Regions from separate parts of the Shewanella sp. Iso12 genome, predicted to be linked through region 2. Evidence: riboswitches for the same ligand, from Rfam matches in the RefSeq annotation. Region 2 holds a riboswitch; the other holds the start of a gene.

Region 1 (12,236 bases), on a different contig from region 2:
TTCGTCTATGGTGGCCTGGCGGGTTTCATTGTTGATGAGCTTGCTGACCATGGGCACGGCGCGCGAGGCATCGGCAATATAGATGGCGCCATGGGGATAATGAGGCGCTATCTTCACTGCGGTATGGATCTTGGAGCAGGTGGCACCACCGATAATCGCCGGCAGGGTCAGACCTTCGCGCTCGAAGGTTTTAACGTTGTGCACCATCTCATCCAGGCTCGGGGTAATGAGCCCGGACATGCCTATGATGTCGACCTTCTCGGCTTTGGCGACTTCGATGATTTTCTCCACCGGCACCATGACACCGAGATCTATCACTTCATAGCCGTTACAGGCCAGCACCACCCCGACTATGTTCTTGCCTATGTCGTGAACATCGCCCTTGACCGTAACCATCAGCACCTTGCCGTTGCTCTGGCCTTCGACTTTTTCGGCTTCGATATAGGGGTTGAGATAGGCGACCGCCTTTTTCATCACCCGCGCGGACTTGACCACTTGCGGCAGAAACATCTTACCGGCGCCAAAGAGATCGCCCACCACGTTCATGCCGTCCATCAGCGGGCCTTCAATCACATCCAGCGGCCGCTTGGCCTGCAGGCGCGCTTCTTCTGTGTCGGCGTCTATGTATTCGGTGATCCCTTTCACCAGCGCGTGTTCCAGGCGCTTGTTGACCGGCAACTTGCGCCATTCGAGATCTTCTTTCTTGCCTGCGCCGCCCGGGCCACCGCGATACTTCTCGGCGACCTCGAGCAGCTGCTCTGTGTTACTGGAGTCGGCAACCGGGCAGGGCAGGTTGAGCACCACGGCCTCTACCTTCTGCTTCAGCTCAGGGTCGATATCGTCATAGATGGCCAACTGACCGGCGTTGACTATGCCCATATCCATACCCGCCTTGATGGCGTGATAGAGGAACACGGCATGAATGGCTTCCCGCACCGGGTTGTTGCCGCGGAAAGAGAAAGAAACGTTGGACACCCCGCCGGAAATCATCGCATGGGGCAGGTTGGCCTTGATATCTTCAATGGCGCCGATAAAGTCCACCGCATAGTTATCGTGCTCCTCTATGCCGGTGGCGATGGCGAAGATATTGGGGTCGAAGATAATATCTTCCGGCGGGAAGCCCACCTTATCCACCAGCACCCGGTAGGCGCGGGTACAGATTTCGGTTTTGCGCTCCCGTGTGTCGGCTTGGCCCTGTTCATCGAAGGCCATGATGATGGCGGCGGCGCCGTAGCGCTTCACCAGTTTGGCCTGTTCAATAAACTTGGCCTCGCCCTCTTTGAGGGAGATGGAGTTGACTATTCCCTTGCCCTGAATGCATTTGAGCCCGGCCTCAATCACCTCCCACTTGGAGGAGTCGATCATCACAGGCACCTTGCTGATATCCGGCTCTGAGGCGATAAGGTTGAGGAATTTCTGCATCATCTCGACCCCGTCGAGCATGCCCTCATCCATGTTGATATCTATGATCTGGGCGCAGTTTTCTACCTGGTCACGGGCCACCTCCAGCGCGGTTTCGTACTGGCCTTCTTTGATTAACTTGAGAAACCGGGCCGAGCCGGTGACATTGGTGCGCTCGCCCACATTCACAAACAGGCTGCTTGCATCTATGGTCAGGGGTTCCAGTCCGGAGAGGCGACATGCCACCGGCAGCTCAGGCAGCGGCCTTGGTGCGTGAAGGCTAACGGCTTCAGAAATCGCCTTGATATGCGCAGGCGTGGTGCCACAGCAGCCGCCGACAATATTGAGCAGCCCCTCTTCGGCCCAGGGGCCTATCACGCTTGCCATCTCCGCCGGAGTCTCGTCATAGCCGCCGAATTCATTGGGCAGACCGGCATTGGGGTGCGCCGAGACAAAGCACTCGCTGATACGGGAAAGCTCCTCGACATAGGGCCGCAGTTCTTTCGGGCCCAAGGCGCAGTTGAGGCCTATGCTCAGCGGCTTGATATGTCTGAGAGAATGGTAAAAGGCCTCTGTGGTTTGCCCTGTCAGGGTGCGGCCCGAGGCATCGGTAATGGTGCCGGAAATCATCACCGGCAACCTTTGGTCCAGTTTCTCGAACACATTTTCGATGGCAAACAACGCCGCCTTGGCATTTAGAGTATCGAAGATGGTTTCCACCAGGATGATGTCGGCGCCACCGGCGATCAGCGCCTCGGTAGATTCGCTGTAGGCCAATACAAGATCGTCGAAATGTATGTTGCGAAAGCCGGGGTCATTCACATCCGGGCTGATGGAGCAGGTGCGGTTGGTGGGGCCGAGCACCCCGGCCACATAGCGGGGAATACCGCTGGCGGCGGCCACCTCATCGGCCACTTCGCGGGCGATTCTGGCGCCTTGGTAATTGATCTCCGCCGCCAGGCTCTGCATCTCGTAGTCGGCCATGGCAATGGTGGTGGCGTTGAAGGTGTTGGTTTCTATGATGTCGGCACCGGCCAGCAGGTATTCCCTGTGAATGGTCTTGATGATCTCGCTCTGGGTCAGTACCAGCAGATCATTGTTGCCTTTGACATCGCAATGCCAATCTTTGAAGCGCTCGCCGCGGTAATCGGCTTCTTCCAGCTTGTAGTCCTGGATCATGGTGCCCATGGCGCCATCTAAAATCAGGATCCGCTCTTCGAGGGTCTGTTTGAGCTTGAGCTCTGTCTGGCTTTGGGAGTGCTGGGAAGTCGCCATAGGGTTACCTTTCATACCTGTCTTATTGCTGTTTTACATTCGCGGCGCTTGGCATCCGCGACATCATCTCTGCCGACCTGACGCCCGGGACACTATCTGGCATGATAGCCAAAGGCGTGTGTGGGCGCGGAAAGTTATTTTGGACATTTATACGTATAGACGTCCATAATATACGGATTCCGGCGGCCTGCGGCAAGGTTAAATTGGCCCGGTAACCACCGGACTCTGACGGGAGAAGTGTGTGGCTGAACATAGGCAACTGAATATCTATCTGCTGCGGCACGGCGAATGTGAAGGCGGTGAGATTATCCGCGGCCGCAGTGATGTGGCCCTGAGCGATGAGGGCAAAGCGCAGATGTGGCGTAGCTGGCGGGCTATCAGTAGTGAGCTGGAGCAGTTGCCGAGTGCGCCCCAAAGCTTGGTGCTGCTGAGTTCTCCGGCCCAGCGTTGCCAGGCCTTTGCCGCCGAGCTCAAGGCCGATATGCCTGACTATTTCCCGGCGCCACTGCAGCAGCATGACTGGCTCTGGGAGCTGGACTTCGGTGACTGGGACGGCATGAAGGTGGCGAGTGTCTATCAGCAGCATAGCGAGGCGGCCGAAGCCTTCTGGCGTGACCCTGTGGCCAATACTCCGCCGGGCGGGGAATCGCTGCCAGCCTTTCGTAGCCGGGTGTTGGATGGCTGGCAGACTATGGTGCAGCGCTGGCTTGCTAGAGAGGCTAATTCTTCCGAAGGCTCTGGTTCAAAAGGCTCTGGTTCAAAAGGCTCTGGTTCCTCAGCAAGTGCCGATGCAGCGCTGATCCTGACTCACAGCGGAGTTATCCGGTTGCTGCTGGCCGAGATTTTGCTGCCAGGGCAAATGCCGCCTGCGGCAGTGTTCAACGCCTTGGAACTACCTTATGCGGCCTGGGTCAGAATAACCCTCTATGCCAGCCGTGATGCCAGCGGTGAAAGTGACCAGGAATGGCAGTGTTTCAGCAAGCTCCACTGGCCGCAATAGTGCTGCGCTATTGCGCCAGGCAATTGTGCCGGACGATAAAACCGGGATAATAACCCCAAATAGCCGCCAAGTGCGGCAGCAGCCAGGGTGTTGGCACCTTTGCAGGTGAACCAACCCAGGGAACCGGGAAAGCCCGGACTGTGCCCGCAACTGTGAGTCGCCGTTGGCGACGAGTCAGGAGACCTGCCCAGGCTGATAAACCAAACCAGAAACCCGGGCGGGTAAACCGGGGGAGCGAATAGATGATTCTTCCACTGCAGCCTGAGCCTTCTGCTGGTCACAGGCTCAATGTCGGGAGGCGGTTATGAGCCTGGCACTCAAGGTGCAACAGCTTAGCTGGCTTCCCGGTGGTCACATCGTATTGGCCGATGTGGGTTTTGAGCTGCCAAGTGGCAAGATGCTCGGGCTCATAGGCCCCAATGGTGCCGGTAAGTCGAGCCTGCTGCGCTGCCTCTATCGTTATATCCGCCCGGACAGCGGTCAGATCCAGCTGTTTGGGCAGGATATCAATAGTTTGTCAGCCAAAGCTTTCGCCAAAGAGGTGGCCGTGGTGCTGCAGGATACCCCGGCCCAACTGGCACTGGATCTGACTCAATTAGTGGCCATGGGACTGACTCCCCACAAGGGGTTGTTTGATATGCCATCGGCGGCCGACAAGGCCCAGGTGCAGGCGGCATTGGCGCAGGTCGGGTTGCAGCACAAGGCCGCAGAGCCTTTCGCGCAGCTTTCCGGCGGTGAGAAGCAAAGGGCCTTGATTGCCCGCGCCATAGTGCAGCGCCCCAAGCTTTTGATCCTGGACGAGCCCACCAATCATCTGGATATCCGCTATCAGATCCAGATCCTCGAGCTGGTGCGCAGCCTGGGGGTCACGGTGATCGCCTCGATTCACGATCTCAATCTGGCCTCGGCCCTGTGTGACGAACTCTTGCTGTTGGATAACGGCCGCCGTATTGCCCACGGCTCGCCCCAGAGCGTATTGACCGAAGACAGAATTGCCGGTGTCTTCGGTGTCTGCTGCCAGGTGGGGACGCATCCGCAGTTGGGAAGGCCGCTGATCCACTACTTTTATGGCTATCAGTCGCCAGAGCCTGGTCACGGCAAGGCTGTAAGCTCGGCGGCTCTCGCTAGTGGCAAGGTTCACGGCGCTGCGATAGTCGAGCCTATGGCAGGGCCTGCCTCGGCCGAAACCTGTGTTGCCCACAAGGAAACTGACCGGCGCCCAGGCTCGGTGGGAGGTGGCGCATGAATACTTCCATGGTCGCACCGGGGCGCTCGCTTATTGGCTGGTTTCTCAAACCCTTGCCCAGACTTTACTGGTGCTGGCTGCTGTTGCTGCTCGGCACTGCGTTGACACCCTTGGCCGCCGCCGGTTTTGGCGCCGCCGATATCAGTCTCTTCGATGTGGCAAGAGTGATTGGCAAACACCTGCTGGGCGTGGGGGAGCCGTCCGCCATCAGCGAGCGTATTGTCTGGGATCTGCGCCTGCCGCGTATCTTGCTGGCCTTTATCGCCGGCAGCGGTCTGGCATTGTCGGGTTATGTATTGCAGGCGGTGACCCGCAACCCGCTGGCTGATCCTTACCTGTTCGGTATCAGCTCGGGCGCCAGCTTCGGCGCCGTGGTCTCGGTCGCCCTGGCGACCGGCCTTGGGCTGAGTTCGGCCATCTCCGGGGTATCGCTGCCGCTGGGAGCCTTTATCGGTGCCAGTTTGGCTGTGCTTATGGTACTGCTGCTCGCGGGCAGGAATATCGGCAACCAGATAGAGCGAATGTTGCTCTCCGGGGTCGCCATCTCCTTTATGTTCAGTGCCCTCACCAGCCTGATCTTGTATTTTTCCACCCCGCAGGCTACCACCTCCTTGCTGTTTTGGAGCCTGGGCAGTTTTGCCCGCGCCAGTTGGGATGGGCTTGGACTGCCCACTCTGGTGGTGCTGGCGGCCTTGCTGGTGATCCTGGCCTTCAAGCGCCAGGTACTGGCGATGCTTGCCGGTGATGAAACCGCCCACACTCTGGGAATAAGGGTGCAAAGGCTCAGGGTTTCCATGCTGCTGTTATGCTCGATTATTACCGCCACTCTGGTGGCCCACTGCGGCGGGATTGGTTTTGTGGGGCTGATGGTGCCTCATATTGTTAGGTTGTTGCTGCCGGGGCAGCACCCCATGGTGCTGACGGCACTGGCGGGCGGCCTGTTTATGGTTTGGGTCGATGTGCTGGCTCGCAGCATACTGCCCACCCAAGAGCTGCCGGTGGGGGTGATCACCTCGGCCATCGGCAGTCTGTTTTTCCTGATGGTGCTGCGTAAACGCGGCCAATAACGATAAGAGAGGGAAGGATGTACCAGGTAGCAGCAATCAATCACGCGCTGGATGACGCGATTCAGGCCCGCATAGACAACAAGACCAAACCCCTGGGCGCTTTGGGTGAGTTGGAGGCTTTGGCGCTGCAATTGGGGCGCATTCAGCTCGGTTCCGCTACTGATGAGTTGGTCATCCGCCGTCCCGTGATGCTGGTGTTTGCCGCCGACCATGGTATTGCCGCGGCCGGGGTGTCGATTGCCCCCAGCGAGGTGACCACCCAAATGGTGCTCAACTTTGTTGCCGGCGGCGCCGCCATCAATGTGTTTTGTCGCCAGACCGGCTTCGAGCTGGAGGTGATTGACTGCGGCATTCTCAGCCCCTTGGGGATCCCCGAGGTTACAGAGCAGCGTCTGGGCGCCGGTACCGGGCCTATCCACAAACGCGCCGCCATGACTCTGGGCGCTGTGCATCAAGGGTTTGCCATGGCGCGCACCTTGGTAAAACGCCATATCGATGCCGGCAGCAACCTGCTGGCGCTGGGGGAGATGGGAATAGGCAACACCTCTTCTGCCGCCGCCGTGATGGCCGCCCTGACCGGCCTTCCTGTGAGTGAATGTGTCGGCCGCGGCACCGGTATAGATGCCGCGACGCTTAAGCGCAAATGCCTGCTGATAGAGCAGGCACTGCTGCTGCACCACTGCGAGCTGACCGAGCCGCTCAGTATCCTCGCCTGCCTGGGTGGCTTTGAAATAGTGCAGATGACAGGAGCCATGTTGGCGGCGGCCGAATTTGGCGTGCCCGTGCTGGTGGACGGTTTTATCGCGTCGACAGCGGCGCTGGCGGCTGTGCGTTTGGCGCCGGGGGTGAGGGATTATCTTATTTTTGCCCATGAGTCTGAAGAGCGCGGCCACAAGTTGCTGCTCGAGGCCATGTCCGCCAAGCCTTTGCTGCGGCTTGGGCTCAGGTTGGGCGAAGGCTCGGGCGCGGCGCTGGCGCTGCCTTTGGTGCAGGCGGCGGCCAACTTCTACAACCAGATGGCCAGCTTTGGTGAAGCCGGGGTCGACAAGGTGGTAGAGCCGGCTACCCAAGAGGTGTTCTGATGGGATTCTGGCTCGGGCAGCTGCGGCTGTTTTTGATCGCAATAGGTTTTTTCACCCGTATTCCTGTGCCCAGCGCCCTGACGGTGGACAGCGACAGCCTCAACAAGGCCAGCCGCTACTTTGGCCTGGTGGGCGTGGTGGTGGGCTTGATCTCCGCCTTGGTGTTGTTGCTGGCCGCCGGCATATTGCCAAGCTCCATCGCCATAGTGCTGGCGATGATTAGCAGTGTGCTGGTTACCGGCGGTTTTCATGAAGATGGCCTGGCCGATACCGCCGATGGTTTCGGCGGCGGTTGGCGGGTTGAAGACAAACTGAAAATCATGAAAGACAGCCGCCTTGGCAGCTATGGCGCCTTGGCATTGGTGTTGGTGTTGTTGCTCAAGTACCAGTTACTGCTGGAGTTAGCACTTTACGACATCAACCAGGCGGCGCTGGCCCTGGTATTGGCGCACTGTGTCAGCCGGGTGACGGCGGCCAGCATTATCTTCAGCGAAACCTATGTTCGCGACGAGGGCAAGAGCAAACCTTTGGCGCAGCAGCAGGGGCTCAATGAGTTGGGTATTTTGCTGCTGACTGGAATTGTGCTGACGGCACTGCTGTCCACCACGCTGCTGTTCTGGCTATTGCCGACCATGTTGCTGCTGCGTTGGGCCCTGGTATTCTGGTTCCGGCGCCAGATTGGCGGTTACACCGGCGATACCCTGGGAGCGGCGCAGCAGGTGAGTGAGCTGGTGGTTTATATGCTGTTGCTGGCATTGGGGGGCAGCCCGGCATGATCCATCTTATTCTGGGTGGTGCCCGCAGCGGCAAGAGTGGTTACGCCGAGCGGCAACTGGCCGACTTGTGCCCGGCCAATGTCCGCCCCTGGTATCTGGCAACAGCCGAGTCCGCCGATGAGGAGATGGCTCGGCGTATCGCCCACCATCAAACTGCGCGCCAAGGTGGCAGCCTCGAATGGCAGTTGGCCGAGGTGCCGCTCGATTTGGCCAAGGCGCTTGGGCAGCGCTCAGGCTCTGGAGCGCCGGTATTGGTAGACTGCCTGACGCTTTGGCTCAGTAACCAGCTCTGCTTTGGTGCCGATATGGCTAGCGAACGCGCGGCCTTGCTGCAGGCGGTAGCCGGATTTGACGGCGATCTGCTGTTGGTGAGCAACGAAGTTGGCTCCGGCATAGTGCCGCTTGGGGAGCTGAGTCGGCGTTTTGTGGATGAGGCCGGTTGGCTCAATCAGGCGCTGGCCGCCAAGGCCGATAGAGTCACTCTGGTGGTCGCCGGTTTACCGCTGGCGTTAAAGCCTGTGAGCTCTGATAGCAGTGGCTCCCTAGGCTTGAGTGCTTCGGGTACAAGCCCGGATCCGCGGGGCAAGGCATGAGTAACCCAGTACCCCATAATGGCGCAGAACTTAAAGCTGAATTTTCGGCTCTGGCCCGGCCTGGCCGCAGCCTTATGGTGCAGGGCACCACTTCGGATGCCGGTAAGAGCACCTTGGTAGCCGGACTCTGCCGGGTGTTTCATCGTCATGGTCAGCGAGTGGCCCCCTTCAAGCCGCAAAATATGGCACTCAACAGCGCCGTCACCCGGGATGGCGGTGAAATTGGCCGGGCCCAGGCGCTGCAGGCGGTGGCCGCCGGTCTTGAGCCGAGAATCGACTTCAACCCGGTATTGCTTAAACCCAGCTCAGATACCAAGGCGCAGGTGATTATTCAGGGCAAGGCGCTGACCAGCCTGGAAGCCGCCGCCTTTTTCGGCCCCGAGAGTCGTGACTATAAAGCCGCTGCCATGCAGGCGGTGTTGGCATCCTGGCACAGGTTGCAGCAGGAGTTTGACTGGCTGTTGGTAGAAGGCGCCGGTAGCCCGGCCGAAATCAATTTGCGCCAGGGCGATATTGCCAATATGGGCTTTGCCGAAGCGGTGGACTGCCCGGTGATCCTCATCGCCGATATCGACAAGGGCGGGGTATTTGCCCACCTGGTCGGTACCTTGGCCCTGCTGTCCGAGAGTGAGCAAGCTAGGGTAAAGGGCTTTGTGATCAATCGTTTTCGCGGTGATATCTCATTGCTGCAGTCCGGGCTGGATTGGCTCGAGGCTCACACCGGCAAGCCGGTATTGGGCGTATTGCCCTACCTCGATGCCCTGCATCTGGACGCCGAAGATGCACTGGTGCAAACAACTGCTCAGTCTCAGGCTGCTACCGAGCAGGCGGTAACAGCTCAATCAGCACGAGCTCAATCTGAAACAACTCAATCTGAAAGAACTGGGACGCGACTGCGAGTCGGCGTCTTGGTGTACCCCAGGATCAGCAACCATACCGACTTTGACCCGCTGCGGCTGCATCCGGATATCGAGTTTTATTATATAGGGCCGACCCATCAGGGCGAACTTCCAGGGCTGGATCTCCTGCTGCTGCCCGGCAGCAAGAATGTGCGCGCCGACCTGGCTTTTATCCGCCAACAGGGCTGGGATAAGGGCATAGCCCGTCATCTGCGCTATGGCGGCAAGCTTATGGGTATCTGCGGCGGCTTTCAGATGCTGGGGCAGAGCATTGCCGACCCCTTGGGACTGGAAGACTTGCCCGGTACCAGCCAAGGGCTGGGCTACCTGCCACTCACTACCGAGCTGCAAGTCGAAAAACAGCTGCTCAATGTCAGCGGTACCCTGAGGCTTGGGCAATCATCGGCATCAGTCTCCGGTTATGAGATCCACTGCGGAGCATCGCGGATCCCTGACAGATGCACCCAGCCACTGTTGCTTAATGAGCGAGGCAGTGACGCCAACTGTGTCAGCGCCACTGAGCCTGCAAAAATCACTGAGCCTGCAAAAACCACAGCACCCCGCAACGAAGGTCTGCTGTCGGAGGATAATCAAATTCTCGGCAGTTATTTGCATGGCCTGTTTGACAGCCCTGAGGCCTGTGAACTGCTGCTCACCTGGGCCGGGATGACGGCGCCACAGGGCCGCACAGTGGATATCAATCAGCAGCGTCAGCAACAGCTGGATCGTTTGGCCGATGTGCTGGAGCAACATCTGGATTTCAATAAAATAATCAACATATTCAAAGAGGAAGACCAGGGTGACCGATAATAATCAAACCGATATCAAGGCAGAGCGTCATAAACAGCGGCAGCAGAAAGTGAAAGCGGCGGTGGATGCCAAAATCGCGGCCGCCACCGAAGAGAAGGGCATACTCCTGGTAGTCACAGGTAACGGCAAGGGTAAGTCTACTTCCGGCTTTGGCACTCTGGCCCGCGCGGTCGGTCATGGCAAGCAGGGCGCCGTAGTGCAGTTTATCAAGGGCACCTGGGAGTGCGGTGAGCGCAAGCTACTGGAAGGCGCCGGGGTCAAGTTCGAAGTCATGGGCACAGGCTTTACTTGGGACACCCAGGACAAAGCCAAGGATATCGCCGCCGCCGAAAAGGCCTGGACGGCCGCCGAAAAATGGCTTCAGGATGCCAGCATAGACATACTCCTGCTCGATGAACTCACCTATATGGTCAGCTACCACTATCTGGATCTGCAGCGAGTGATAAATGCGTTGCAAAATCGTCCACCCATGCAGCATGTGATCATCACCGGCCGCAACTGCCACAGGCAACTGATTGAATTGGCAGATACTGTCAGTGAGGTGAATAGCGTGAAGCATGCGTTTGAGGCGGGGGTTAAAGCCCAGCCTGGTTTCGACTACTGATATTTCTTCTATTTCTTCCTGTTTGCGACCGTGGCGTTATTGTCTGCGTCGGCTCACCCAATCACATACTCATTGTATGCTCATGGGCTGAGCAACCTTGATGGCTTAGCCACAGCCGCAAACAGCTTGAAATAGGTGCATTGGTTTAGGGATTGAAGTGACTCATCTTTTCCCATTTTGATTTCTGTTCTGAGGGCTTTATGAATATCGATGACTTACTCAATGTTGTAGCAGAACAAGAATCTAATTCTTGTTCTGAGTGCGGAAAGGAATCCAAGCTTCATTTGACTAACTCTGATGGCCTGGAAAACAAACTTCATTTTATGGGTAAAATAGAACCAATGACTTTTCTCGGTTATCAGACTTACAGCAAAAATGGTAGTAATCCATTTTCAGATATGGCTCCTGTGAGTTTATCGCATTACCCTTACAACGGTAGTGATGTATATCGTTGTGATTCGTGTATGGCTACATTTGTCATATATTTAGAAACTGGTGGGCATGCTGCAAGATACCAAGCAAGGTGGATTAGGCGTGATCTTAACTTTTTACCCTAACAAGTAATAATAAACTGACCTTTCCCCCGAATTTAAGACCATGACATTGATATGACTCCCTTGGCCAAATTGATGAAAACCTATGATAAAGAGATTAGATAATATGATGGCTTGCTATGATTTATAAATTGTTGCTTTGGCTTGGTTTATTATATTTTGATAAAAATAGCGTGTTAAGAGTGAACAAAGTCAAGATGCCAGAGTTGTTGAAAGAGTGGGAATCAAGGGGTTGAGGTGTTGATTCAAACTCACCCCTTTGACTCCCATTTTATATCTAGCCCTTATCATAGTGGCGAATGGGCAGCTGGCTGACGCTGTCGAGTCGCCAGGCTCCCTTCTCATACACGAAGCTAACGCTGTGCAGGGCATCCTTAAAGTCATAGCGTTGGTTCGAGTCTGGCAGGAGATTGTTAAACTCCAGCTGAATGTTCTGATAACCATCCTCGATAGACAACTTCCCCAGATGATTTGGCAGATCGATAAGGCGGCTCAGCGCCTTGTCCAACTCGCGATCTTGTATCGGTAGTTGCTGCTTAAACTGCTCACTGAACAGGGCGGCGAAGGCCTGTTTGTCCTTGCTGTGGATATAGGCGGCGTTGGTCCAGTCGGCCAACAAGAGTTCGAACGTCTTTTTTGCCTGGGTCAGAGATGCGATGGGGGTCTTGTTGTCGTTGGTAAGGTAACTTTTAAGAGTTGCCTCGGCTTCCTCAAGGCCGCGATCGAATATTTGCGCCACCTTTATCGCCGCCGGATCCTGGTTGGCCTTTAGCTCCGCGCTGACTCTGTTGACGGCCTCCACCCGCTCTTGCCAACTGTTGAAACCCTTCACTAGAGCTTGCAGTGAAGCTTTATGCTGCTTCATCGCTTCGGCTATGGCCTCATCCTGTTGCCGCGCCGCTCTGGCTTCGGAGCTCACATAATCTCTA
Region 2 (12,236 bases):
TTCCAGTCGCCCTCGAGCGCAGGATGATCCGGCGGCAGCAGGCAGATGGGTTTGTCGCGAGTCAGCTCCAGATACTCGAGTTCATCCGGCAGGCTGTTGATATGCATCAGCGAGCGCGGATCCCACTCGCGGCAGCCTATGGCAAAGTCCAGCTCGCAGCGCAGCAGCTGCTCCATGGTGCCCGGGTACCAGGTCTTGCAGTTGATATCCAGCCCGGGAGCCTGGCGCAGCAAGGAAGGCATAAAATGCGGCAGAGTGAGGGAGTAGGCGGTTTCCACCAAGTGCATACGAAACTGACGTTCACTGGCGGCAGGGTCAAACTCGTCCGGTAGCGTCAGCCGCTCGGCCAACCTGAGCCATTGCTGCAGCTCTGGCCCCAGAGCCAGCGCTCTGGGAGTGGGCTTGAGGCCGAAGGCGCTGCGTTCAAACAGCGGGTCATTGAACAACTCCCGCAGGCGATTAAGCTGCTTGCTGACGGCCGATTGACTCAGGTGCAACCGCCTGGCCGCGCCGGTAACGCTTTGTTCTTCCAGCAGGACTTCCAATACCGGAAGCAGGTTGAGATCGACTTTCATTATTATCCTGGCCGCAGGGTAGAAGCTTAAGGGAAGGTGCTAATAGGTCCTGGTGACGCTCTGGCTTGCACTATAGGACTTGTTGGCGCCTTCCCAAGTCTAACAGCTTGATCTGCCTGTCCAAAGAACAAAAGGCTGCTATTCTGGCCAGGGAGAGAGTCATCAAAGGAGTGGGATTATGCTGAGTAAATGGGGCTGGCGGCTGTTGCAATTGAGCCGAAAACTCTGGATGCGCACTGTGCTGTTTGCGATTCTGGCGGTGGTTACCGCATTGCTGGCGATAGTGGTGCAGGGAGTTATTCCCCCTTCGCTGTCGGGCATGATAGGTGCGGATGCGGTGGACAAGCTGCTCAATATCCTCGCCTCCAGCATGTTGGCCGTGACCACCTTTTCCCTGAGTGTGATGATTTCCGCCTATGGCGCAGCCACCAGTAATATTTCCCCCAGAGCCACCAAGCTGTTGATGGAAGACTCCACTGCCCAGCAGGCGCTGGCTACCTTTGTCGGCTCCTTTGTTTTCAGCATAGTGGGCATTATCGCCCTCAGTACAGGTGTCTATGGCGAAGAGGGGCGGGTGGTACTGTTTCTGGTGACTGTGGCCGTGGTGGTATTGATAGTGGCCACCATTCTGGTGTGGATCAATCATTTGTCCAAGCTAGGCCGGGTAGGGGAAACCACAGACAGGATTGAAAAGGCGGCCGGAGCGGCTATCCAGCGGCGCTGTGAGCATCCCTGGCTGGACGGGCGGCGCCTGGCATCAGAGGAGGATATTCCCAAAGGGGCTTTAGCTCTCTATCCGGCCGACACAGGCTATGTGCAGCATGTGGATCTCGGCAGCATCAATCAATGGGCCGAAGATTACGGTGCCGAAGCCTATATCACGTCATTGCCAGGTGCCTTTGTCCATCAGGGACGGCCATTGCTGTGGCTGAGTTTTCAGGCCGAGGATGGCGGTGTCGATGACGCTCAGTTACAGCCACTGCACAAGGCTTTTACCGTGGCCAATGAACGTTCTTTCGATCAAGACCCTCGCTTTGGGTTGTCGGTATTGGCCGAAGTGGCATCGAGGGCCTTGTCGGCGGCGGTGAATGATCCTGGCACAGCGATAGATGTGATTGGTCGCGGAGTCAGATTAATAGCCAAATGGCAGGTGACCGATGAGCAGAATCTGCCGGCGCCTGAGGCTATTCCCTATCCCAGAGTTTGGATGCTGCCGATACGTCTTGAAGAACTGTTCGATGACTTCTTTATGCCGATAGCCCGGGATGGTGCGGCGCTGGTGGAAATTCACATTCGGCTGCAAAAAGCCTTTCAAGCCTTGTCCAACCGGGCGGAGTTTAGCGAGGTGTGTCGCAAACACTCCGAGCTGGCGCTGGCCAGAGCCGAACAGGTACTGACGTTTGAGCCAGATGTTACACTGCTTCGGAAGCTTGCCGCCGAGCTACAGCAAGAGCCAAGTAACGGATAGCTGGCGTAGAACTCAGCTTGCGGCTATGCTATTCGCGGACTTTTTTATCAGGGAAAGATAATGAAACCTTCAAATCTATTACTTGTTGCCTCATTGGCATTGGCAGCGCCGCTGCAGGCTGCCGAAGATCCTGCCGTAGCCGAAGCCATTGAGGCCGGGTTACAACATTACCGCAAGGGTGAATTGAGCCAGGCCAGTTCACAACTGGATTATGCCTCAACCCTTATCCGGCAGCAGCGGGCCGGAGAAGTCGTAGGGGTATTTCCCGAGCCATTGCCGGGTTGGCAAGCCGATGATCCTTCAAGTGATACAGGTGGCATGATGTTGGGCGGGGGCATAAATGCCAGCCGCCACTACTACAAAGAAGACAGTGCGCAACTGGAGATAGAGCTGGTGCTCGACTCCCCCCTATTGCAGTCTGTTATGGCCATGCTGACCAATCCATCTATGATAGCCATGAGCGGCGGCAAGCTGGTCAAGGTTCAGGGGCATAACGCCATGCTCAGTAATGAATCCGGTGAGGCAGAGCTGACTGTGATAGTCAATGGCAATGCCATGTTCACTCTCTCGGGGGAAGGGGTTAAAGCCAGTGAATTGCAGGAGTTTGCCAACGCCCTGCATCTGGATAGGCTTTAAGATCCGGCTCGGAATCGAGCTAATCAGGATTTGATCATGGGCCCCTGCGGTTTAAGCTGCAAGGGCCTCTGTATTTGGGGTTATCAGCGCAGTAACTGCTGATAGAGCCAGGACTTGAGTTCGGCGCGGCGCAGTTTCAACTGGTTGAAACGTTCTTCTGCCGTGGGGACACAGTTTTCTTCCAATCCACGGATCTCATGGTCGAGGTCGTGATACTCGGCTGCCAGCTCGCGAAAGTGAGGATCGTTTTCCTTGAGTTGATGGATTTTCTGTTTGTACTCCGGAAACTCCAGGATCAGCGCATGGTTTTCGCCCAACATAAGCTCTCTCCTTCAAATAGTGCCTGGCCGAAACAGGCTCAAGCCTTGATTCCTACTCTACCCAGCGGCGCTTTGTCTGTCATCCGCAGAAAGTCGACAAATAACCATAATCCTGTTTAGTGGCAAGTGAGCAATTAACGGCCAGCTCACCATCCCTGGTTCGTGCTAATGAACTTGTCGCTTCGCAACATTTGTCCTAGTGGCAGGGCTGCCTGTGCGAAAGCTCACCGCAGGTGATGAGCCATGGCTGGAAAGCAAGCCGATATTGATAGGTGATTTCATCCATAAGGCGACAGGCAAGTCGTCACCGGGTTCCCGGATTCATTTGGCGAAAAGGCGGCTATTGGGTCTTGCGAAGGGGAAAAGAGATGTTTCTTTGGGCCCTGATTCGGGCCCAAAGCGCGCAGGCTTAGCCTTTGATGCTGAAGCTGCCTTGCATCACGGCCCAGTGGCCGGGGAAGGAGCAGAAGAAGTTGTAGCTTTCTTCCGGTGTCATGCCTTCGGTGCTGAAGCTGATGCTGACAGATTCGCCGCCACCAACCAGAGGAGTGTGGGCAATCACCCGCTCGTCACCGGCTTTGACATAGGCGGCATCGGCGCCGGCTGCCATACCATCAGTAGCAATGCCCTGCATGTCGGCGCTCTTGCTCAGAACCCAGTTATGGCCCATGGCTGTCACTGGCAGGGTGCCGGAATGAGTCAATGTCAGTTCTACCGTCTTGCAACTGGCGGGAACGCTTAATTCCTTGGTATCAAATTGCATCGCATCGTTGGCTGTGATGGTCAGGCTGCATTCGTCGGCGCTGGCAGTGCTGCTGATAACGGCGCCGGCTCCCAACAGGGCAATACCCGCGAGTCTCTTGGTTAACTTATTCATTTTCAATTCCTTTTCTGGTTTTAGGGTCGATATTTCTCTCGACAGCACGAGAGCCCCGCAGGCTCCCGCCTGGGTCAATCATAACGGCATTTCCCTTAAATGAGAATTAATCTCAGAATTTTAACTGTCAGCTGAGGTTGGAGCAGCTGACAGTCGCTTGGGCTGTGATAGACTGACAGCCGAATCAATACTTGCCACGGAGGCACTCATGAAAGGTCCTGGTTTTTTGTCATCTCTTGTTCTGGGCGGCATATTGCTCAGCAGCCCTTTGGCGTTGGCCGATGACAGCGCTCGCCGGGCTCAGGTGGAGCAGTTACTGCTGGAAATGCAGATGGACTCCATGATGGACACGGCTTATACCCAGATGGAAATGATGATTTTGGGCATGCAACAACAGTTCAATATCAAGGAGAGTGAAAAGCCTTTATTTGAAGAGTTTGCCCGCAAGAGTACGCAGATCTTCAAGCAGGAGCTGGGCTGGGACAAGCTGAAGCAGCCGTTGACCGATATTTATGTCAAGCATTACAGCGACAAGGAAATTGCCGATATGCTGGCGTTTTATGCCAGTGACACTGGGCGCTCCATGGTCGCCAAGATGCCGGCCGTGATGCAGGAGTCCATGATGGTGACTCAATCACTGAGCCAGGGGCTGCTGCCTAAGATGGAGCAGCTGCAGCAGGAGTTTGCCACCAAGCTTCAGGCCCACAGAGAGGCCAATCCAGGCGAATAATTTGAGTAGCAGTCAACATAAAAAACGGGAGTCTATGACTCCCGTTTTTGTGGCGGGTAACGGCGTGATTACAGCTCGCGGCGGTAGGGAATACCGCGCTGGGCGCCATGACGGGTCACGGCTATGGAAGCGGCCTTATTGGCAAAATCCACAGCTTGTTCCATGGCCAGTCCCTCACTTAAGGCAACCATCAGGGCACCGTTGAAGGTATCTCCTGCGGCCACAGTATCAAGTACCTTGACCGGGTAGCTAGGCACCAGGCCCTCAAACTCGGGATGACGCACATAGGCGCCGCGGCTGCCGAGGGTGATCACCACGGCGCCAACCCCTTTGGCTTGCAGAGCGGCTGCGGCTTTGGCTGCGCCGGCTTCATCTTCCACCTTGATACCGGTAAGGGCTTCTGCCTCAGTTTCGTTGGGAGTGATGATATCCACCAAGGCCAGCACATCGTCAGCCAGCGTGCTGGCGGGGGCCGGGTTGAGAATAGTCACTGTGTCTTGTTGCTTGGCCAGTTGCAGCGCGGCTTTGACCGATTCCAACGGCGTTTCCAGCTGTGCCAGCAGGTAACTGGCGCCTTCGAATAGCTCTTGATGACATTGGACATCGGCTGGCTCCAGGCTGGCGTTGGCGCCGGCGGCCACCCCAATACAGTTTTCACCGCCATCGCCGATGAAAATCATTGCGCTGCCGGTTGCCATTTCCGGCACTTTCTTCAAGCCCTGAGGATGAATGCCATCGTCCAACCAACTCTTGATCATGGTATCGGCAATGGCGTCGTCCCCAAGATGGCAGATAAAGTCCACTCGGGTGCCAGGTTGCACCAGTCTGGCTACAGCAACTGCCTGATTGGCGCCTTTGCCACCATGTTCCAAACGGTAGCTGCGGCTCATCAATGTTTGCCCTGGCTCGGGCAAGTGACTGAATTCCATCACATGATCGGCATTGGCACTGCCGATTATCACTAGTCTACTCATGTATTAATCCTGATAGGCGTAGAGGCTTTCAACCAGCAGATCCACAAAGCCTTCACGATCCAGATGCATCAGCACCTTGGCGTTGGCGGGCTTGCCGGTTAAGTGATAGCGGTCGACAACCGTCATCCCTACAGTCAGCTCGCTCTGGGTTTCGATGGCCACATGGCAGTCCAAGCCGATGAACAGCTCAGGCTTGAGCAGCCAGGCTATGGTGCAGGGGTCATGCAGCGGCGCGCCATCAAAGCCCCACTTGGGATCCTTGTGGTAGATAACAAAGAACTCCAGCAGATCGGCAACACACTTGGCAACCTTGTTGGGAATCGCGCGGAAACGGGCTACATCCTCTTCCATGATCTGCGCCTCATGGGTCACGTCCAGACCGGCCATGACGATGGGGATCCCTGACTTGAACACCATGTCGGCCGCTTCAGGATCAACAAAAATGTTGAATTCGGCGGCAGGGGTCCAGTTACCGACACCGGCGGCACCACCCATCAGCACTATCTGCTCGATACGGGACTTGAGTTCGGGATAGGCGCTCAGGAAAATAGCGATATTGGTCAAGGGGCCCGTGGGCACCAGAGTCACCGGCTGGCTGCTTTGGCGGATTTTCTCTGCCATCAGTTCCCAGGCCATCATCGGCTGAGGTTCAAAGGCGGGATCCGGCAGTTCTGGGCCATCGAGCCCGGATTCACCGTGAACACTGTCGGCAATGATCAGCTCTCTTGCCAATGGCTTGGGGGCGCCGCTGGCCACAGGAATATCGGTTCTGCCCAGCAGAGTAAGCACTCGCATGGCGTTGTTGAGTGTTTTTTCCTGGGTTTGGTTACCGGCGCTGGTGGTCACGGCCAGCAGATCCAGCTCAGGGTTGGCCAGGGCCAGGATCAAGGCGATGGCATCATCATGGCCGGGATCGCAGTCGAGAATGATAGGGCGTTTCATGCTGTTACTCCTTTAGCAATTTGCCCGAGCATAGCATGACTCTTTGGCGCGCGCAGAACCGGATGGCAAACTGTGAAGTGTTCCTCAACTGATTGCTGAAATCTGCTACAATCCGCGGCCTTAAAGGATTGAATCAAAGGGGACCCGGTGGGAAAGATACGGGCAATCTGGGAAGATCTGATAATTATCGGCCTTTTTGCGCTTGCCGGCGGGCTGTTCTCGGCTCTAGGGCTCTATTTTGTCAAAGAGAGTGTCCAATCCTGGTATGAAGTGAATATCCTGCTCGAACGAGGCGTCGAGACCCAAGGTTATATTGCCCGGCGTGAGCAACACTACGTGTCCCCTGGGCGCTGGGGTTTTGGCCGTTATGAGTGGGATTGCCAGGTGCATTATCAGTTGCCAAACGGCAGCGAGTATCAGATCTGGGATCCCCCAGGCCTGCTTTGCGATTCGAGAAGCGTCGGTGAAGCCGTGATTCTTTGGTATTTGCCTGAGGAGCCCGGCATAGTGCGCACCGATATCCAGTACTATCGAGAACAGCAAAATACCTGGCTCGAGCTGTGGGGGATTCTAATCGCGCTATTGCCGCTGGCCATTGGCGGAAAGTTTGTGGGTAAAACGGTCCAGTGTTTGCGCTTTCTTCGGGCTCGGGAGCGGTTGTCGCCAATAGTTGAGCAGTTACTGGAGGCCGATAACCCCGCCGAGTTACTGGCATTGCTTGAAGCCAACCGGGCCAGCCCGGCCAGTAGCTATTTGGGGCAGCATGCTCTTGGCTATATTGCCGCCAGGCCTGAATGGCAGACGCGTTTTCTTGCCTGGTTTGTCCCCGTGTGCCTCAAGTGGGAGCCGCCAAGTAAAGGTGAGGGCGTCTCTGGCCTCGAACTTTCACTGCAATTGGCGCTCGGCCGCCGCTACCCTGAGTTTACCCTGGCACTGCTCGATGGCATTCGCAGCCTGTTTGCTGAGCATGAGCTGGCGAAGATGGTCTTCTCCCAGCACCTGGCCGAGCTGCAACGCAAACCCTGGAGTGCTGAAATTCAAAAGCAATTCAACGCCTTGTTGCTGGAGCGGCAAATGCCTTTGAGCAACAAAGGATTTGCCCACACCGAATTGAGCCGCTTGGTTTGCCTGGAATGGCTTTTTAACAACCTGGAATCGCTGCCCGATGTTTGGTTCAGCGCCGCTGCAGCCTTGCTCAAGGCGCTCGCAGCGCAGCCGCCACTGAATCCTTTGAGCCGTAAACAGCGTAAAAAACAAGCGCTGCATTGGCGCTATATTCTTGGCAACCTGGCATCCAAGTTTAACTCAGGGGCAATAGGTCGAAAGCGTCAGACACAGCTGGCACAGATTGAAACCGATATCCAGGTGCTGGCCGCCAGCCGTGGTTTTACGCTGAGCAGATAAGATGAAAAAGCGCCGGCTGGCTGTTCATGGCTATTTATGGCTATGAATATGGCGATATTTGTAAACCAATGACGACTGACTGGGTGAGATATCTCTGATTTTGTGGCGGATGGAAGGTAAATCTCTTTTCTGTCACTTTGCAGTTCATTCAGGTATGTTAAAATTGTTTGCTGTTTCAGGGAGTAAGAAACTCTGATGAAACTTTGGTCGCCTTAAGCCATTCAATAATTGGTGCGGCGTTATCGGATCTTGGATCTGTTATTGGGAGAAAACATGGAACATTTCATCGGAGCCATCAAAAAATACGCCGACTTTACCGGTCGGGCCCGTCGGACAGAATACTGGATGTTCACTCTGTTCTATATCATTTTCAGCCTGGTTGTCAGTGCTATTGACTATGCGCTGGGTACCACAGTGCTGGGGCTGATTTATTCTTTGGGCCTGTTGTTGCCATCTATTGCGGTTGCCGCGCGTCGTCTGCACGACACTGACCGCAGTGGTTGGTGGCAGTTGTTGGCATTTATCCCTATCATAGGTTGGATAGTGTTGCTGGTCTTCTACTGCCAGGACAGCGAAGTGGGTGACAACCGCTTTGGCAGTAACCCCAAAGAGCTGGGTTAAGATAATGGAAAGGGAGCCTCGGCTCCCTTTTTGTTTTCAGGGTAAATCTGCGGCGGTCAGTCGTCGTCAAAATTAGACATTCATCCATATAGACGTCTATAATGCCCGCTCTCGGTCAGGCCGGGAATGACAGCACAGTATTTCAGTCAACCTCTCGTGGTGCCCCGGAATGAAAGACCGGGGATAATCGGGAAGCCGGTGAGAATCCGGCACTGCCCCCGCAACGGTAAATGGTGAGAGACAGGCGCGCCCAAGTGGCGTCATAAAAGCCGGGTCTTGCGCGGTCAACCGCATAGCCAAAGTCCGGAGACCGGCCCTGGAGGTATTTCGATGATTTCGGTGGGCAGATCTCGAAATGCGGCAGCCAAGGGGCTCTCCCTGCCGTGGCACTCTTGCCCCGTTTCCCTTTCAGGAGTCAAAGGAAAATGGGTTTCAAACTAAATCATCTCGCGCTGCTCTGCGGTGCATTTACCTCAGTTCCCGTCATGGCGAGTGCTACAACCCAGGCCGTGGATGAACAGCTGGTGGTCATTGGCCGTCAGGATGACACGCCGCTCAATATTGCCGCCAATGTGGTGGTCATAGATGCCGCCGATATTCAGCAAAGCGGTGCCAGTAATCTGAGCGAGTTGCTGCGTGGCCGCAGTGGCATTCAAATATCGGACAATAACTCAGGGCCTGTGCTGGCGATGCGCGGTTTCTCTTCCAGCCAGGCGGTGAATAACACCCTGATACTGATAGATGGTCGCCGACTCAACAATATCGATATTGCCGCCCCCAGCCTGAGTGCCATTGCGGTCAATCAGATTGAAAGGGTAGAGATCCTTTCCGGCAGCGCCGGGGTGCTCTATGGTGATCAGGCCGTCGGCGGAGTGATCAATATTATCACCAAGGCGCCCAGTGCCAGCGGTGGCAACCTGACCCTCTCAGGTGGCAGTTTTGACACCTACGAAGGCCGTGGGGATCTGTCCGGCGCCATCAATGACAACTGGCGCTACTATTTGGCAGCTGCTTACAACGAGAGCGACAACTACCGTAGAAACAATGCCAACGAAACCGGTTCTGTGCTGGGGCGTCTGCAATATGATTCAGAGTCGACCAACTTCTTTGTCGAAGGCAGTTACTACGATAACAAGCGCCAGACTCCAGGTTCACTGACCCAAGCTCAGTTTGAAGCCGACCCACGCCAGGCGACATCGACGCCGGGTGATTACAACCATGAGATGACTTCTGCCTGGCGTGCTCATCTCCAGCGCCAGGTGCACGCTAACTGGGCCCTGGCTGCGGACCTCAACTACAGCGATACTCTGGTGTCCAGTGTCAGCTATGGCAGCCCAGGTCGTAACGAGCGCTCGCTGTTGGAATTCAATCCCAAGGCGCTGGGGCGTTATCAGACCCGCAGTGGTGAGCTGAGCATAGTCATAGGCGCCGATATTCAACGGGGTGAAACCGAGTTCGATCTCAGTTATATGCAGCGCAGTAACACCCAAACCATGACCAGCACCTATCTGCAGGCCAATGTGCCGCTGACTAACAGCCTGAGCTATGTGGTGGGCGGGCGCTATGCCAAGGTCAAGGATGAACTCAAGGACGGTCAGATTTACCCCAATGGCATAGATTTGGATGAAGACGCTCACGCGCTCGAGTTTGGGCTCAACTATCGGCCGCTGGAAGGCCACAGATTCTATCTTCGCGGTGATGAGAGTTTCCGTTTCGCCAAGGTCGATGAGCAAGCTTATACGCCGCCAACAGTCGTCGGCCTCAAGCCGCAGACCGGCCGTTCCATTGAAGCCGGCTGGGATTGGACCTTGAGCAACCAGAGCCTGCGTCTGAACCTGTACCGACTGTCGCTGGAAGATGAAATTGTCTTTGACCCCAGCGCCGATATGCCTATCGGCGGTGCTTTCCCCGGCGCCAACGTCAACGCCGATGCTTCCCGCCGTTATGGCGCCAGCCTCGACTGGGACTGGCAGCTCAATGAAATGCTGCAGTTGGGACTTGAGTACAACTATATCGATGCCGAATTTACTGAAGGCGCCAACAAAGGCAAATCTCTCTCCTGGGTGGCCGAGCATTCCGGGCGTGTCTACACCAGTGTGGACTTTGGTCAGCACTGGCAGCTGTTTGTCGAGGGCCAGTATCTGGGTGACAGATATATGGAGGGTGACAATGGCAATCAGCACGATAAACTGGACAGCTATTGGCTGGGGAATATCGCCCTTAACTACAGCCGTGATGCCTGGCTTGCCAGCCTGAGGGTCGACAACCTGTTTGACAAGCAATACGCCAGCTCAGGTTATTTCAGTACCTGGGGCGATGGTTATTACTCGGGAAGCGGCCGTGCGCTGAGATTCAGCGTCAGCTATCGCTTCTGATAGCATAGAAAGCCGGGGTTTCCCGGCTTTTTTCTGCCCGTATTTCTATCTGTTTTAGTTGGAAAGTACTCACCGACAAGGAGGCAAGAGTCGAAATATGAAAGCTGATTTTAGATATGGTTTGAGAGGCGTGGCCATAGCCCTGTTGTCGCTGCTTTTGTTGGCTTGCTCCGAGCCCAAGCTGGCTTATATCGGCAGCAATGGCAAACTGCTGGCCTTCGGTGACAGCCTGACCCAAGGCGTTGGTGCCAAGGCCGGGCAGGATTATCCCAGCCGTCTGGCCGAGTTGTGCCGTTGTGAGGTGATCAACGCCGGAATTTCCGGTGAGCAATCTGCTGCCGGGCTTGAGCGTTTGCCGGCACTGCTGGATGAAACCAAGCCGGATCTGCTTATTTTGCTCGAAGGCGGTAACGATATTCTCCGCGGTCGTAGCCAGGCGCAATTGGCGCAAAACATTGAGGCCATGTTACTTGAGGCCAAAGCCCGGCAAATTCCGGTAGTGCTGCTGGCTGTGCCGCAAAAGAGCCTGCTGCTGTCCCCCCTGCCTTTGTATGCCGAACTGGCCGACAAGCACGGCGCCATCTTGCTGGAACAGACTCTGTCTGAGCTGCTGCGTTCAAACGAGCTCAAGTCCGATACTGTGCATCTCAATCAACAGGGGTATTCGCGTTTGGCACAAGTCATCTTCTCCAGGCTGCAGGAGGCGGGCGCTTTTTGATGCTACTTTTTGATTCTATTTGGCAAAAACCGGGCTAATTATCGATTCAACTTGACCCTGGTGGGCGTTTTATGGGTAAATTCTCTGCCATAATAAATGGCAATAGTGCCTCCATAATAAATAACAACAGGTTTAAAGAATCACATGACAGATCTTGAGCAGCAGGTTTTTACTCAAGTGCGTGCCATTATTGCCAACGAAGAGCAGGTGATAGGGCGCCGCGGCATCCTGATCCCGCTTAAGAAGGCCATTATTGCTGATGGCGATATTCGCAATGTGATCGATATTGTCGCGACCGATCCCGCTCTGGCAGCTCATCTGCTGTGGCGCAGCAATAATGCGCTCTCTCCTTCCGTTCAGCCAAACCGCAGCCTCAAGGATGCATTGGTGCGTCTGGGACAGGTCAATATCTACCGTTATGCCTTTAGCTTTTATCTCAAAGAGCGGCTCGATGAACTGCCGCAGCCATACCGTAAACTGGTACTTGGCTATTGGCGCCTGACTGAGTCTGTGGCGACCGAGTCGGTGGACAGCTTGCATCAGATGCAAGGGGTACAGATAGACGCGGATGAAGTGCAGACTCTGGCACTGTTCAG

Evidence for each region. Region 2 has a riboswitch for cobalamin ahead of HCX89_RS19365 (TonB-dependent receptor). Riboswitches for the same ligand answer to the same signal wherever they lie in the genome.
Region 1: it holds a riboswitch for cobalamin, as region 2 does, so the genes downstream of both, HCX89_RS11430 (ABC transporter ATP-binding protein) here and HCX89_RS19365 (TonB-dependent receptor) in region 2, are expected to answer to the same signal.

The regions. Positions count from the first base shown of each region.
Region 1 is NZ_JAAUHW010000005.1:145,961-158,196, forward strand. Features, by position in the region: gene metH (methionine synthase) at 1-2,676, opposite strand, end outside; gene HCX89_RS11425 (histidine phosphatase family protein) at 2,918-3,676, shown strand; cobalamin riboswitch at 3,745-3,882, shown strand; gene HCX89_RS11430 (ABC transporter ATP-binding protein) at 3,981-4,922, shown strand; gene HCX89_RS11435 (iron ABC transporter permease) at 4,919-5,989, shown strand; gene cobT (nicotinate-nucleotide--dimethylbenzimidazole phosphoribosyltransferase) at 6,007-7,071, shown strand; gene HCX89_RS11445 (adenosylcobinamide-GDP ribazoletransferase) at 7,071-7,847, shown strand; gene cobU (bifunctional adenosylcobinamide kinase/adenosylcobinamide-phosphate guanylyltransferase) at 7,844-8,440, shown strand; gene HCX89_RS11455 (cobyric acid synthase) at 8,515-10,149, shown strand; gene cobO (cob(I)yrinic acid a,c-diamide adenosyltransferase) at 10,139-10,753, shown strand; gene HCX89_RS11465 (hypothetical protein) at 10,954-11,310, shown strand; gene HCX89_RS11470 (hypothetical protein) at 11,585-12,236, opposite strand, start outside.
Region 2 is NZ_JAAUHW010000014.1:89,536-101,771, reverse strand. Features, by position in the region: gene HCX89_RS19415 (LysR family transcriptional regulator) at 1-581, opposite strand, end outside; gene HCX89_RS19410 (DUF2254 domain-containing protein) at 754-2,043, shown strand; gene HCX89_RS19405 (hypothetical protein) at 2,104-2,679, shown strand; gene HCX89_RS19400 (YdcH family protein) at 2,763-2,999, opposite strand; gene azu (azurin) at 3,409-3,876, opposite strand; gene HCX89_RS19390 (DUF2059 domain-containing protein) at 4,085-4,606, shown strand; gene rbsK (ribokinase) at 4,675-5,580, opposite strand; gene rihA (pyrimidine-specific ribonucleoside hydrolase RihA) at 5,584-6,522, opposite strand; gene HCX89_RS19375 (DUF3592 domain-containing protein) at 6,670-7,926, shown strand; gene HCX89_RS19370 (DUF805 domain-containing protein) at 8,200-8,547, shown strand; cobalamin riboswitch at 8,688-8,881, shown strand; gene HCX89_RS19365 (TonB-dependent receptor) at 8,973-10,922, shown strand; gene HCX89_RS19360 (GDSL-type esterase/lipase family protein) at 11,020-11,640, shown strand; gene HCX89_RS19355 (HDOD domain-containing protein) at 11,785-12,236, shown strand, end outside.